DNA from 2 places in the Mesorhizobium sp. M0998 genome. Region 2 is predicted to be linked to the other one. Evidence: riboswitches for the same ligand, from Rfam matches in the RefSeq annotation. Region 2 holds a riboswitch; the other holds the start of a gene.
What was found. A riboswitch is a leader RNA that binds a small molecule or an ion and turns the genes downstream of it on or off. The one in region 2 is predicted to bind thiamine pyrophosphate.
Positions count from the first base shown of each region.

Region 1: linked by a shared signal. The riboswitch ahead of thiC (phosphomethylpyrimidine synthase ThiC) and the one ahead of thiB (thiamine ABC transporter substrate binding subunit) in region 2 are both predicted to bind thiamine pyrophosphate.

Region 1 covers NZ_JAMYND010000003.1:58,377-63,620, reverse strand. The annotation lists gene thiO (glycine oxidase ThiO) at 1-931, opposite strand, end outside; gene thiC (phosphomethylpyrimidine synthase ThiC) at 928-2,763, opposite strand; TPP riboswitch at 2,868-2,984, opposite strand; gene NKH59_RS03695 (Fic family protein) at 3,166-4,710, opposite strand.
Region 2 covers NZ_JAMYND010000014.1:98,567-103,810, reverse strand. The annotation lists gene thiP (thiamine/thiamine pyrophosphate ABC transporter permease) at 1-1,141, opposite strand, end outside; gene thiB (thiamine ABC transporter substrate binding subunit) at 1,393-2,406, opposite strand; TPP riboswitch at 2,450-2,564, opposite strand; gene NKH59_RS15795 (thiamine diphosphokinase) at 2,692-3,336, shown strand; gene NKH59_RS15790 (ABC-F family ATP-binding cassette domain-containing protein) at 3,352-5,172, shown strand.

The DNA.
Region 1 (5,244 bases), on a different contig from region 2:
CGCCCGCCAGGCGCGCCATGGCGGGGGCGAGAAGAAAGCCATGGCGATAGAGCCCGTTGATCGCGACGGTGTCTCCGCTCATTTCGACGCGCGGCAGATTGTCGGGAAAGGCTGGACGGACGCCGACGCCGGCTTCAACGATCCCGGCCCCGCCAAAGGCCGGATGGAGGGCATACGCAGCACCCAGAAGCTCCATCATCGAACGCGCCGTGACCGGTCTGGCGGACCGGCTTTCAATCATCGTCGCACCGATCATGAACTGGGCGTCGGCACGCGGTACCGCATAGAGCGGAAAGCGCGGATGCAGCAACCGGACCGGGCGCGACAGCGAGAAGTCTGGCGTGTTTAGGATCAGCATTTCGCCGCGAACGCCGCGAAGCCTGTCATCGACGGCGGCCATCCCCGGGCAGTCGATCTGACGATCGAAACCGGAAACATGCCGGGCGTCGGTGCCGAAGTGGAATTTGACACCCATGGCTGCGAGCTTGTCATGAAGTGCTGCCATCGCCTGGCGCGGGTCGAGATGAGCCTCATCTGGGAAGAGCAGTCCGCGCCGGAAGCGGCCGGCGAGGTCGGGTTCCAGGAGCGCAATTTCGTCTTCATCGACACGCCGATGGCCCGACGTGCGGCTGGCGAAGCGGTCGAGCTCGCCGGCATCACGCGGGGCGGCCACGACAAGTGTTCCGCCCCGTGTCACCTGACCCGGCAGCACCGCATCCCACCAGTCGGCAGCGTCACGTCCAAGGTCCAGCACCGGCTGCTCGGCGCTTTCACGCTCGCACCATGGCGCCAGCATGCCGCCGGCGAACCACGACGCATTGCCTCCAAGGCCATGCCGGATCTCGGCGACCGTGACCGTCGCGCCGCGGGCGGCGAGTTCGAAGGCGGCGGTGAGGCCGGCGACGCCGGCCCCCTTTATCAGCACCTTCATGATGGCTTACCTGGCTGAGGCGTGAGCGGTGCGCCGATCTCGTCCGCTGGCACGTAGAGATCGCCGCCCTCGCGGTATTTCGCCGCCATCGCCGCCATGCCCTCTTTCTGTGCCTCGGCGCGGATGTCGTGAGAGATACGCATCGAGCAGAATTTCGGTCCGCACATCGAGCAGAAATGCGCCAGCTTGTGCGCCTCCTTGGGCAAGGTCTGGTCGTGGAAGGACCGTGCGGTTTCGGGGTCGAGCGACAGGTTGAACTGGTCCTCCCAGCGGAACTCGAAGCGCGCGCGGGAAAGGGCGTCATCCCTGACTTTCGCCGCCGGGTGGCCCTTCGCCAGGTCGGCCGCGTGCGCTGCGATCTTGTAGGTGATCACGCCGGTCTTGACGTCATCGCGGTCGGGAAGGCCGAGATGCTCCTTGGGCGTGACGTAGCAGAGCATGGCCGTTCCGAACCAGCCGATCATCGCCGCGCCGATGCCGGAAGTGATGTGGTCGTAGCCCGGCGCGATGTCGGTCGTCAGCGGTCCAAGCGTATAGAACGGCGCCTCGCCACAGACGGCGAGCTGCTTGTCCATGTTCGCCTTGATCTTGTGCATCGGCACGTGGCCGGGCCCCTCGATCATCACCTGGCAATCTTTCGCCCAGGCGATCTGCGTCAGCTCGCCGAGCGTTTCCAGCTCGGCGAATTGCGCCGCGTCGTTGGCATCGGCGATCGAGCCGGGACGAAGGCCGTCGCCGAGCGAGAAGGAGACGTCATAAGCGCGGCAGATGTCGCAGATCTCCGCAAAGTGCTCGTAGAGGAAGCTTTCCCGGTGATGGTGCAGGCACCATTTTGCCATGATCGAGCCACCGCGCGAGACGATACCCGTGACCCGGTCAACGGTCAGCGGGATGTAATGCAGCCGCACGCCGGCGTGGATGGTGAAATAGTCAACGCCTTGCTCGGCCTGCTCGATCAACGTGTCGCGGTAGACCTCCCAGGTCAGGTCCTCGGCGATGCCACCAACCTTTTCGAGCGCCTGGTAGAGCGGCACCGTGCCGATCGGCACCGGCGAGTTGCGCACGATCCATTCGCGGATGTTGTGGATGTTGCGGCCGGTCGACAGATCCATCACCGTGTCGGCGCCCCAGCGGATCGCCCACACCATCTTTTCGACCTCTTCAGCCATCGACGATGTGACGGCGGAGTTACCGATATTGGCGTTGATCTTGACCAGGAAATTGCGGCCGATGATCATCGGTTCGCTCTCGGGATGATTGATGTTGGCGGGAATGATCGCGCGTCCGCGCGCCACCTCGTGGCGCACGAATTCAGGCGTGACGAAGTCGGGGATCGCCGCGCCGAAGGCCTCGCCGTCGCGCTCAAGCTTGCCGTGCAGGATCTCGCGACCAAGGTTCTCGCGGATGGCGACGAACTCCATTTCGGGCGTGATGATGCCAGCGCGCGCATAGGCAAGCTGTGTCACCGCCTTGCCGGTCTGGGCCCGGAGTGGCCGGTTGCGGACTGGAAATTCCGGTGTTAGGCGCTCGCCTGCCGCAAACCCATTGTCTTCTGGCCGGACGTGGCGGCCGTCATAGGCTTCGACATCGCCGCGCGCGGTGACCCATTCATGGCGAAGCCGTGCAAGGCCGTTTTCGATGCTGGTTTCGACAGTCGGGTCGGTATAGGGGCCGGACGGATCGTAAGCGGTCACCGGCGGCTCGCCTGCCGTCGGATGGACGGAGATTTCGCGCATCGGCACCCTGAGCTGCGGGTGGATGGTACCGGATTTGTGGATTTTGCGTGAGGCAGGCAGCGGTCCCGTCGACACGGCGGGGGTGAGGGCATTCATCTTGAGGCTCCTTTGCTCGTTGCATTGGAGACCCAGTTCTGTGCCGGAAGGATGAAAAGACGCTTCTAGCGACCTGCCGAAACAGGACCTCGGGCGTAAACTCCCGCAAAGCGCTTGCACCGTCCCTACGCCAGTATGAACTGGATCAGGTTCAACGGGTCACTGCGCCGCGAAAGCCAGCAGTATCTCAGCCCCTTGCCGGGACTCCCCTGGTGAATGCGTGAGGTTGGACGGGACCGCTCCGGTTTGTCAAGCGCGTTCTGGCCGCGGCTGATCGGCGGCCGGTCAGACCGTGCGGAAAAAATCGTGCATGTCTCGGCGACAAGTCAAGCATCGGAGATGAAGGCAGGGACAAGGGAATCGCAAACCGTCGGACTAAAATCGATCCTGATGATCACACCTTCAATGGGCACCAAAGGTTTGCGCGTAGATCGCCTCGATTCTTCCTGCCTCGTCACTGGTCAGCGCGGCGAATTCCTTCTCGCGCGCGCGGTTCGATAGATGGCCATCATTCTGGTGAAGAAAACGGAAGAGCAGATCGGTCAACCGCTCGGGCATGTCGATAAAGGCGTCCACCTGCTGCCGGAACTGATCGTAGCGCTGCAGAAATGCGGTTTCCTCGGGAAGGTCCCGTTCGATCGTCCGCTGAACGCAAGCATAGAGGAATTCGGCGTGCGGGGTTGCATCGAAGAACCGGTAGAAATCACCGGTGTCATTCAGCACCCGGACGTTGAATTGCGGCGTCGGTTCCCATTCCACCAACGGCAGAAGGCGCTGCGAATAGCTCTCGAGCACGCCCCTGTACTCGTTGATCTGGTCCAGGATCGCGGCCGAGACGGGAAAGACCACTCCCGGCGGATTGAAGCCGCGCATGGCAAGGACGTGGTGGATTAGGTAGCGGTGAATGCGGCCGTTTCCGTCCTCGAACGGGTGAATATAGACAAAGCCGAAGGCGAGGATTGCGGCGGCTACGACTGCATCAAGCTTTTGCGCGGGGCCCTGATCGAACGCCGCCATTCCATCGATTAGCCGCGGCAGGTCCTCGGGCCGAGCGCTGATGTGATCGGGCAAGGGCGTACCGTTGTCTCGATCATGCTCACCGACGAAACCTCCTTCTTTTCGGAAGCCAAGGTTTACGAAACGAGCGTCACCAAGTACAATTCTTTGCAGACGCAGCAGCTCATCGCGATCGATCGGCCAGCGGCCGGCTTCGCCGATGGCGCGGCCCCAGCGCTGGATGCGATCTTGCGGCGGGTGCTCGCCCTCGATCGCGTAGCTTGATCGCGAGTCTTTGAGCAAAAGAAAGGCGGCGGTCCGAGCAAGGAGGTCGCGCGGCACGTCCGCTACGATTGCCTCCGCGCGCCGCGGTAGTTCAAGGCCGATGAATTTTTCGAGAATCTTGGTGCGGAACACCAGAGGGCAGAACTCACGCGTGCCGGGGAGATTGTCCCTTACGCGATAGCGCGAAGCGGTCTTGTCGGGTCCGGGCCACTGCAGCTCGGGATCGACAACCGGAATGTATCGTCCGGCCTCCGCGTCCGGCAGATCGATACGCGCGTCCCTCAGCCATTCATATAAAAACCAGATGCGGCGGGCATAACTGCCGGTCGGGCTTTCACGGACCAGCGCCTCGATCGGCGCGGGACCGGTCACTTGGAACAGCCGCTTGAGGACGGCAAGGTCCAGTCCCTCGTACTTGAGCGCAAAGGTCAGGTGGCCTTCGAGGGTAGGATTTGGGGCATGGCGGGGGGTCATGATCCGCCAGCCATCCCGTTCGGTAATGCGATGATGCTCGCCAGTGGCGAACAACCTACGGGGCAAGGGCGCGGCGAGCCTGTAGGCTCCGATCAGGGCGCTGTACCCGGCCGGGGTCGCCGTTTCAGGAAGGCGGATTTCCTGAAAAACGGTAACAGGACCTGAAAATTGGTGCTGTTGCACCGCAGGCATGAAACGCGAATCCTTCCATTGAATTTTGGTTTAGTCGGCAAAACCTATGAAAAATGATCCTATCCCATGAAAAATGATGCCACAAGACAAATTTTCCGAAAACCGATTCTAAAACAGTGCTGAGGTCGATCAAGCAAGAACTCCGCCACCGGCTCAAGGAAGCGACTTCAGACCAAAAAGGTGAGTCCAGGAACCGCCATTCGCCCGTCTTAGTCACGAGGCCGGCACGGATGGCCCGCCTTACGTCGAGCCGGATTGCTCGAGCGCGCCGTTCGGGGCTCACTCATAGAGCGCTCCGGTGCGCGATCCCGATTTGATAGCCGCGATCACGCTCGCGACTGATCTTGGTGACGTGGCGGCGTCGGAGTAGAAAAGTGATGCAGGATCTCGGTGGCGTCGTGTGTGTGTGTGACCTGAAGTGAGTTCTCTGCGGTATGGGGGGCGGCACGCAGCGCGCGTCTTCTCGGCAAACAGATCGACGAAGCGGCACCGAAGGGAAGTTCCTGGCATTCATTCTCGCCATCGCTGCCCCAA
Region 2 (5,244 bases):
CCGCACCGGTGTCGGCCAGGTGTTCGAGCAGCGTCCTCCTGCCGCTCCGCCGGGTGAGCGCCAGCGCCCGGCGCGCCATCACCAGCGACAGCGACAACGCCACAGAGAGCAGCGCCGATAGGAGGGAGAGCACGGCACTGGTCGCCGTCGCTTGCCGCACCGCGCTCTCGCCGGCCAGGCGGCCGAGATCGGCGCCAAGCCCGGCTGCCAGCGTGGCCGCCATCGGCCCGGCGACAAACAGCAGTGCGAGCCCGATCGCCAGCGCGTTCAGCACGGTCTCGGCCGCACCGGCTGAAAAATACCGGCGCGGCGCCACCGGCAGATTGGCGTCGCCGGTCATATTGGCGCCAAGCCGCGTCAGTGCCAGCACGACGACGAAGGTCAGGGCAATCTGCAGCAGGGTCAGCGTCACCGCCCGCGCCGGGTCGAAGTCGAAACGCAGCGCCTGGTAGATGGCAACCTCGAGCGTCGTCGCGCGCGGCCCGCCGCCGAGCGTAAGCACGATGGTGAAGGAGGTGATGCACAGCATGAAAACGAGCCCGGCAACGCCCGGCAAGGCCGCACGCAGCGGCGGCCATTCGATCAGCCGGAAGGCCGGCGCAGCACCCATGCCAAGCTGGCTCGCCAGCCGCCATTGGTTAGCCGGCACGGTCTGCAACGCCTCCAGGAACAGCCGCGTCGCCAGCGGCAGGTTGAAGAAGACATGGGCAACGAGTATGCCCGACAGGCCATAGATGCCGGGCCAGCTCTGGCCGCCTAGCGCGCCCAGCGTGCCGGCAAAATAGCCGGCGCGGCCATAGAGCGCCAAGACACCGAGTGCGGCAACAATGGCCGGCAGCGCCAGTGGCACGGCGAAAAGCTGGAGGATGAAGCCTCGCCCGAAAAAACGCGGATGCCGCGACAGGGCGCGCGCGACGAACAGCGCCGGTGCGACGGAGAGCAGGGTCGACAACAGAGCCTGCCAGAGCGTGAAGCGGGCAACACGCAGGAGATAGGAATCGAAGGCGGAAGCGGCGCCGGACAGGTCGCGCGTAGCTTCGACGAGGAGCCCGGCGAATGCTCCGCCGATAAGCAGCGCGATGGCGGCGAGCGCGACGATACCGGCAGTGACGCGGGGATCGGCCGGATGACGCGTACGCATGTCGCCCTACCCGACACTACGACAGGCGTTGATCGAAGGAAATACCTGGCAAAGGCCGAGCCCACCCCTCTCTGGCCTGCCGGCCATCTCCCCCTCAAGGGGGGAGATTGCGCACTCAGCCGCCTTCGCCAATCTCACAAGTGGCAGGGCGAGGAGAGGCGACAAAGCTGCCGATCTCCCCCCTTGAGGGGGAGATGGCCGGCAGGCCAGAGGGGGGTGGCTTGGCGCAAACATCCGACGAGGCTTGAGCCCTACCTGCTCATCGCCGCAAGCCACTCATCGACCCAGGCCTTGCGGTTGGCCGCGACGTCTTCCGGGCTGAACAGCAAGGTCTTGGTCGGCTTGACCAGCTTGTCGAACGCCGGGTTGAGCGGCTTGTCGGTTTTGCCGGCCGGGAACATCCAGTTGGTTTCGGGAATGACATCCTGGAATTTCGGTCCGGTCATGAAGGCAATGAACTTTTCCGCCAGCGGGTTCTTCGCGCCCTTGGTGGTGATCCCCGCGACCTCGATCTGCAGATATTCGCCCTCCTCGAAGGACGCCGCCTGGTAGCGCTCGGTGTTTTCGGCGACCATGTGGTAGGCCGGCGAGGTCGTGTAGGACAGCACCATCGGCGCCTCGCCCTTGGTGAACAGGCCGTAGGCCTCGCTCCAGCCCGGCGTTACCGTCAGCACCTTCGCCTTGAGTTTGGCCCAGGCTTCCGGCGCCTTGTCGCCATAGACCGACTTGACCCACAGCAGCAGGCCAAGGCCCGGCGTCGAGGTGCGCGGATCCTGGATGACGATCTTCTCTCCGGCATCGCCCTCGACCAATTCCCTGAGGCTCTTCGGCGGGCTCTTCAGTTTTTCGGTGTCGTAGACGACGGCGAAATAGCCATAGTCGAACGGCACGAAAATATCGTCGCTCCAGCCGCCCGGTACATTGACGCCCGAGACGGCGCCGTGCGGCGAAAACAGGCCGGTTGCCTTGGCGTCGGCGGTTAAGTTGGTATCGAGGCCAAGTACGATATCGGCCTTGGTCGCGGCGCCTTCCAGCTTCACACGGTTGAGCAGCGCCACGCCGTCGGCGACCGAGACGAATTCGACGACGCAACTGCATTCGGCCTCGAAGGCCTTCTTCACTGCCGGTCCCGGACCCCAATCGGCGGTGAAGCTTTCATAGGTATAGACCGTCAGTCTATCCTGTGCCGATGCCTGCCCTGGCAGGGCGAGCGCGGATGCCGCAAGCAGGACAATTGAGACAAGAGAGTGGAAAAAACTGCGCATCGGCGCCTCCTTCGTTCGCGTTGAAAGGAATTGAGGCGTCGGGCTGTCCGAAACGTCTAATCCCTCCGCCGGTACAAACCGGATCAGGTTCAGCGGGTTGGCAGTCTTGCCTCTCAGCCGGTCCGCGAAGATCGCGTCCGGCACCCCGTTAGAGCGTTGCGACACATAGGCCCGGCCGAAGTGCTGCGCAAGCGGAAGTTTGCCGGACATCCAAAGCCCAGCCTTCCGTTTCGTCTGCCGTTTCATCTTCCGTTTCCGGGGCAGGGCTGGTAAGGGCCACGAGATATGAGCACATTCACCATCCTGCTTGGCGGCGATCTCATCCGCACGCCGCTGCTCGACCGCCAGGTCGAAGGCTCGCGCGTCATCGCCGCCGACGCCGGCATCGGTCATGCCCGCATGCTGGGCCTGAGGCCGGAACTCTGGGTCGGCGATTTCGATTCGGTGCCTGCCGATTTGCCGGAAGATCTGGCCGCCGTGCCACGGCAGGTATTTCCCGCTGAAAAGGACAAGACCGACGGTGAACTCGCTATCGCCGCCGCGCTCGAACGCGGTGCGACAAGCCTTGTGCTCGCAGGCGCCTTCGGCGGCAAACGCACCGACCACATCTTCCTGCATCTGGCGCTGAGCGTCCGGCTGGCGGAAGGCGGAACGGAAGTGCTTTTGACCAGCGGCGCACAGGAAGGCATTCCTTTGCTGCCTGGAAAGACTGGCTCCGACTATGCCGACGGCACGCTGTTTTCGGTGCTCGGCTTTTCGGATCTCGCCGGCCTGACAGTCACCGGCGCCAAATGGCCGCTCGACCATGTCGAGGTTGCGTTCGGCTCGTCGCTGACCATTTCCAACGAGGTCAAGGGCCGGCTGGAAATCGCGCTGGCCAGCGGCCGCGCGCTGCTGCTCGCGCATCCCTACCCTCTTCCGGAAAGCTGAGCCCAGAAAGCTGATATGGCGCCGCCACTTCTCAATCTCGACGGGATAAAGCTGACCTTTGGCGGCACGCCGTTGCTCGACGGTGCCGCCTTGACGGCCTCGGCTGGCGACAAGATTGCCCTGGTCGGCCGCAACGGCTCTGGCAAGTCGACGCTCCTCAAGATCGCCGCCGGGCTGATCGAACCGCAGGATGGCGAAGTCTTCCGCCAGCCCTCGGCAACCGTGCGCTACTTGCCGCAAATGCCCGACATGGACGGTTTTGCGACCGTCCGCGCCTATGTCGAGGCGGGGCTCGGGCCCGCCGACGATCCCTACCGCGCCACCTATCTGATGGAGCATCTCGGCCTGACCGGCGAGGAACGGCCGAACGACCTTTCCGGCGGCGAGGCGCGGCGCGCCGCCCTCGCCCGCGTCATGGCGCCGGAGCCCGACATTCTCCTCCTCGATGAGCCGACCAATCATCTTGACCTTTCGGTCATCGAATGGCTGGAGGAGGAGCTTGCCCGCACCTCCTCGGCACTGGTCGTCATCTCGCATGACCGCCGTTTTCTCGAGCGCGTGTCACGCGCCACAATCTGGCTCGACCGCGGCCAGACCCGCCGTCTCGACAAGGGCTTTGGCTATTTCGAGGAATGGCGCGACACGGTGCTGGAGGAGGAAGAGCGCGAGCAGCACAAGCTCGGTCGCCAGATCGTGCGCGAGGAGCACTGGCTGCGCTATGGCGTGACAGCGCGGCGCAAGCGCAACATGCGCCGGCTCGGTGAGTTGCAGACCATGCGCCAGCGCTTTCGTGGTCATCGCGGCGCCGAGGGTGCGGCGACGATGACAGCCAGCGACGCCGCCGAATCCGGTAAGCTGGTGATCGAAGCCAAGAACATCGAGAAGACCTTTGGCGATCTGACCGTGGTCAAGGGATTCTCGACCCGAATCCAGCGCGGCGATCGCGTCGGTCTGGTCGGGCCGAACGGCGCCGGCAAGACGACGCTGTTGAAGATGCTGACCGGCGAATTGAAGCCGGACGCGGGCACGGTGCGGCTCGGCACAAATCTGGAGATCGCCACGCTCGACCAGAAGCGCGAAGCCGTCGACCCGCAGGAGACATTGGCGCAGTATCTCACCGACGGGCGCGGCGAGAACCTCGTCATCAATGGCGAGCAGCGCCACGTCGTCTCTTACATGAAAGACTTCCTGTTCAAGCCGGAACAGGCGCGCACGCCGGTGCGCGAGCTTTCGGGCGGCGAGCGGGCGCGGCTGATCCTCGCCCGCGTTTTGGCGCGGCCGGCAAACCTGCTTGTGCTCGACGAGCCGACCAACGACCTCGACATGGAGACGCTGGAGCTGCTGCAGGAATTGGTCGCCGGCTTTGCCGGCACGGTGATCCTGGTCAGCCACGATCGCGATTTCCTCGATCGCACCGTGACCAGCATCATCGCGCCGGATGGTGACGGCCGCTGGATCGAATATGCCGGCGGCTATTCCGACATGCTGGCGCAGCGCGGCGGCACCAGGCTGGACGACCGCAAGGCGCGACCAAAGGCCGAGACGGGCGACGCGACGGCGGCAAGCAGGAACGAAGCGGCCGCACCGAAGGGCCCGGCCAAGAAACTGTCGTTCAAGCAGAAATTCGCGCTGGAAACCTTACCCAAGAAGATCGAGGCGGTGTCGGCCTCGATCTCGCGGCTGGAGAACAACATCGCCGATCCGGCCTATTACGAGCGCGATCCGGCCTCGTTCCAGAAGACGATTGCCGCGCTCGACAAGGAGCGCGTCACACTGGCAGCGCTCGAGGAGGAATGGCTGGAACTGGAAATGCTGCGCGAGGAGATGGAGGGGTAATTCGCGAGTTCAAGCACCTTGTCATTGCGACTAGAGAGGAATGCGCATATGTTATGCGCATACTGTGGAGGT